2 regions of the Kocuria rhizophila DC2201 genome follow, and region 1 is predicted to be linked to the other one. Evidence: riboswitches for the same ligand, from Rfam matches in the RefSeq annotation. Region 1 holds a riboswitch; the other holds the start of a gene.
The links. Region 1 has a riboswitch for S-adenosylmethionine ahead of KRH_RS10335 (methylenetetrahydrofolate reductase). Riboswitches for the same ligand answer to the same signal wherever they lie in the genome.
Positions count from the first base shown of each region.

Region 2: linked by a shared signal. The riboswitch ahead of KRH_RS08180 (bifunctional o-acetylhomoserine/o-acetylserine sulfhydrylase) and the one ahead of KRH_RS10335 (methylenetetrahydrofolate reductase) in region 1 are both predicted to bind S-adenosylmethionine.

Region 1 is NC_010617.1:2,395,245-2,397,436, forward strand. It holds gene KRH_RS10325 (hypothetical protein) at 1-450, opposite strand, end outside; gene KRH_RS10330 (hypothetical protein) at 689-1,018, shown strand; SAM riboswitch class IV at 1,098-1,214, shown strand; gene KRH_RS10335 (methylenetetrahydrofolate reductase) at 1,259-2,192, shown strand, end outside.
Region 2 is NC_010617.1:1,880,605-1,882,796, forward strand. It holds gene KRH_RS08180 (bifunctional o-acetylhomoserine/o-acetylserine sulfhydrylase) at 1-975, opposite strand, end outside; SAM riboswitch class IV at 1,050-1,168, opposite strand; gene KRH_RS08185 (VOC family protein) at 1,274-1,912, shown strand; gene KRH_RS08190 (CPBP family intramembrane glutamic endopeptidase) at 2,048-2,192, opposite strand, start outside.

The DNA.
Region 1 (2,192 bases):
GGGCAGGGTGCCGTGGGACGTGGTGCTCGTGGGTGTCACGGGGCTCGCGATCTGCCCGTCCGGCCGGATGGCCAGCATGAGTACGGTGGCGCCCTCGGCGTCCTTGAGGAGCCACGCCCTGGTCTCGGGCGTCGAGGCGTCCGGTGCGCCCACCGTCCATCCCTGCGGGTAGCGGAACCCGATGCTCCCGTCCGGCGTGGTGAAGCTCTGGGTCAGCTCGGCGGCCTGCGCCGCCTCCGGCGAGGGGCTGGGCCGCACACTCGTGGCGGACGGCGACGCCGCGGCGTCGCCCGAGCGACCCGGCGTCGCCCCGCTCGTGACCCCGGCCCCCGACGGCGCGGCGGACGAGGCCCCAGAAGAACCGTCCCCTCCCGACGGCGCCCCGCACGCCCCCAGGGCGAGCACGAGGGTGGCCACGGACAGGCAGCGCAGGGCGCGGGAGGTCGTCATGGTGACGAGTCTCACAGCTGGATCGCCTCCGGCCAAGTGCATTCGAAGACATGAAAACGTGTTGCGCGCCCAACCCCGCCCCCAGAACGGCCCACACCGGCCCCACGTGCGACGACACCCCGGGTTGCTAGGATGAGCGCACTGCCGGCCCGCGCATTCTCGTTCTCGTTCATGTCCTCCGGAGTCACCCCGAGTCGTCGCGGCACACCGTCCGCACCGTCTGCACCGCAAGGGATCCATGACACCGCTGCTGCGTCACCACCGACTGGAGAACGGCCTCTACCAGCTTTCCGCCGTGCTCGGCGTGTTCACCGCGTGCGTCTACACCGCGTCCTTCCTGTTCACGGACTGGTCCGTGCACGCGCCCTATGCCCCGTTCTTCCTGGCCGTCACCACCGGTTCGTTCACGCTGTGCGCGGTGACCGTGTCCCTCGTGCGGCTCTTCCACGAGGACCAGTGCCCGGGCCCGGAGGACTCCTCCGACCTGTTGGACACCGAGCGGATCGTACTCGGCTTCACGCGGGACCCGCACCACACCGGCAGCACCCGCGGCGCCCTCCCGCGCTGATCCCCCGCCCCGACCCACGACGCCGCACGGCCTCCTTTTGACACTCTCCCCGCCCGTGCTACTGTCGCAGCCAACAAAGGATCATGAGTCCCGGTGCAAAGCTCTGGCTAACCGGGCGGCAACCCTCCTGCTGTAGTGGGGTGCCCCAGATGACGATCCGGCCGTCACGCAACCGCGTGGCTGGCAAGTACGGCGCACGGAAATCGACCTCCGGCGTCCTACCGCCGGAGGTTTTCTCATATGTCCGCACCCCTGACCGCCGTCCACCAGGACCTCACCGCGGCGGGCGCCGCGCCCTCGGGCACGTCCTGGCTGGTGCGCCGGCCCCGCCGTTCCACGCTCGTCTCGTTCGAGGTGTTCCCCCCGCGCCCCACCACGGACCCGGACACCGTGTGGCGCAGCATCGACGCCATGGCCCAGGCCGGACCAGACTTCTTCTCGGTCACGCACGGACACTCGGGCGGGCGCGGTGTCTCCCGCGAGGCCCTGCGGCACCTGCGCCGGACCACCCGCACGCCCGTGATGGCGCACTTCACGTGCGGCGGCACGGACCGCGCCGGACTGGAGCGCTCCGTGGAGCATCTGCTGGACGACGGCGTGCGGGACCTCCTCGCACTGCGCGGGGACCCGCCCCTGGGTGCGGGTGAGTGGGTGACCCCTCCCGGGGGGATCGGCCGGGCCTCGGAGCTGGTGCGGCTCATCCGCGACGTCGAGCGGCGTCGTTTCGGGGACGGCTTCCGCCCCGGCACCCGGCCGCTGTCCGTGTCGGTGGCGTGCTACCCCTCCCCCGCGCGCGGCCGCGACTTCGAGGCGGACCTGGCCTCCCTGTGGGAGAAGCAGGAGGCCGGCGCTGACTACGCGATCACGCAGGTGCTGTACGAGCCCGAGGACTACGCCGCGTTCCTCGAGCGGGCACGCTCCGAGGGGATCCACATTCCCGTGGTGGCCGGCCTGATGCCGCTGACCAACCCGAAACGGTTGCAGCGGATGACGGAGATCACCGGTGTGCCCGTGCCCGAGCGGCTCACCCGGTTCCTCACCGCGGGTTCCCCGGACGAGCTGCGGCACCGGGGCACCGCCGCCACGCTGACCCTGATCGACGACCTCCTGGACCTCGGCTGCGCCGGCTTCCACCTGTACACCTTCAACCGCCCGGACGCGGCGCTGACCATCC
Region 2 (2,192 bases), 510 kb from region 1:
GAGCCACTGCGCCACCCGCTGGGCGTTGGTCACGTGGCGCTCGACGCGCAGGGACAGGGTCTCGATCCCCTGCTCGATGAGGAAGGCGTTGAACGGGGAGATGGACGCGCCCAGGTCACGCAGCAGCTGCACACGGGCCTTGAGCACGTAGGACAGGTTGACGCCGAAGGCTCCGCCCTCCCCCAGATCCCGCGCGTACACCAGGCCGTTGTACGTGGGGTCCGGCTGGTTGAAGCCGGGGAAGCGCTCCGGGTCCGCGCCGTAGTCGAAGCGCCCGGCGTCCACGATGAACCCGCCGATCGCGGTGCCGTGCCCGCCCAGGAACTTGGTGCCCGAGTGCAGCACGATGTCCGCACCCCACTCGACGGGCCGCACCAGGTACGGGGTGGCCACGGTGTTGTCCACGATCAGCGGCACCCCGGCCTCGTGGGCGATCCCGGCAACGGTCTCCACGTCCAGGACGTCGTTGCGAGGGTTGGGGATCATCTCCCCGAAGAACGCCACGGTGGTGGGCCGCACGGCGTCACGCCACTGCTGGGGGTCGTCCGGGTCCGCCACGAACGTGGTCTCCACGCCCAACCGCGGCAGCGTGTGCTTGAGCAGGTTGTAGGAGCCGCCGTAGAGGGACGGGCTGGCCACCACGTGGGTTCCCGCCCCGCCCAGGTTGAGCACCGCGAGCGTGGCCGCGGCCTGCCCGGAGGAGACCATCAGCGCGCCGACGCCGCCCTCCAGGGAGGCGATGCGCTTCTCCACCACCTCCGTGGTGGGGTTGGTCAGGCGGGAGTAGATGGGGCCCATGTCCTGCAGCGCGAACCGCGCGGCGGCCGTGTCCGCATCAGGGAACACGAAGGACGAGGTCTGGTGGATGGGCAGCGCCCGCGAACCCGTCACGGGGTCAGGGTTCTGGCCCGCGTGGATCTGGCGGGTCTCGAACGCCCAGTCCTGGGGGTTGTCGGGGGTGGGTGCTGTGCTCATGGCCATTCGCCTTCTCGGAAGGATCAGGGGCCAGGCGACCGTCCGCACGGTGCCCGCACGAACGGGCGACCGGTGGCCCGCGCTTGCCGTGGGCGTCGGACGACGTCCCGGCCAGGTCTTCACCCAGGGCACCCCGCCGCGGTGGGAGGGTTGCCGGTCAGCAAGCTGGGGCTTGACGCTGACTCTCGTGACCTAGACCTCCAGTCTGGGAACCCGGCCGCTGCCACGTCAAGTCCGGTGTCCGCAGTGTTGCACCCACCGATTTGGAGGCCCGTGTGACGGGTGCCACGATGACAGCATGAAGCTGGACCACGTTTCCTTCGCAGCACAGCCGGACGGCCTGGAGGCCACCACCGAACGCATCGCGGACCGGTTGGGGATCGAGCCGGTGAAGGGCGGGGTCCATCCCCGCTTCGGCACCCGGAACATGATCCTGCCGCTGACCGACCACCAGTACGTGGAGGTCGTGACCGTCCTGGAGCACCCCGCCGCGGACAAGGCGCCGTTCGGCCAGGCCGTGCGTGCCCGCTCGGAGGCCGGTGGCGGCTGGCTCGGGTGGGTCGTGGAGGTCCCGGACCTCGCACCGTTCGAGCAGAAGCTGGGGCGCCCCGCCGTGCCGGGCGGGCGCATCTTCCCGGACGGCCGTCAGCTGCAGTGGCACCAGATCGGCGTCAAGGGCCTGATCTCGGACCCGCAGCTGCCGTTCATGATCCACTTCGACTCCGAGGACGAGATGCACCCCTCCCGGGCGCGGATCACGGACGTGCGCCTCACGGGCATGGAGATCGCCGGATCCCCGGAGCGCGTCACGGACTGGCTGGGCGGGCCGGTGGAGGACGTCCTGCACTCGCTGGACGTCACCTGGAGCGCCCCGAACGGCACCCCGGGTCTCATGGCCGTCTCCTTCGACACGCCGGACGGGCCCGTCACCATCTGATCCCGCCCACCGCACCCTCCGGGCACGACGACGCCGCTCGCACGGTCCCGCGGGCCGGTGCGTCTCCCGCGCGCCCCACGGTTCACCCGTGGTCGCGGTTCCCGCCAGCAAACGGGTTGGTACCCGCGGTGGCGCTCAGCCGCCCAGGAGCTGAGGCACCAGGAACCCCACGGCGTCCAGCAGGAAGTGGGCGAGCAGCAGCGGGGCGAGCCGCCCACCGCGGCGGTAGAGCCACACGAACACGAGCCCCATCACCAGGTTGCCGAGCGCCGGGCCGATG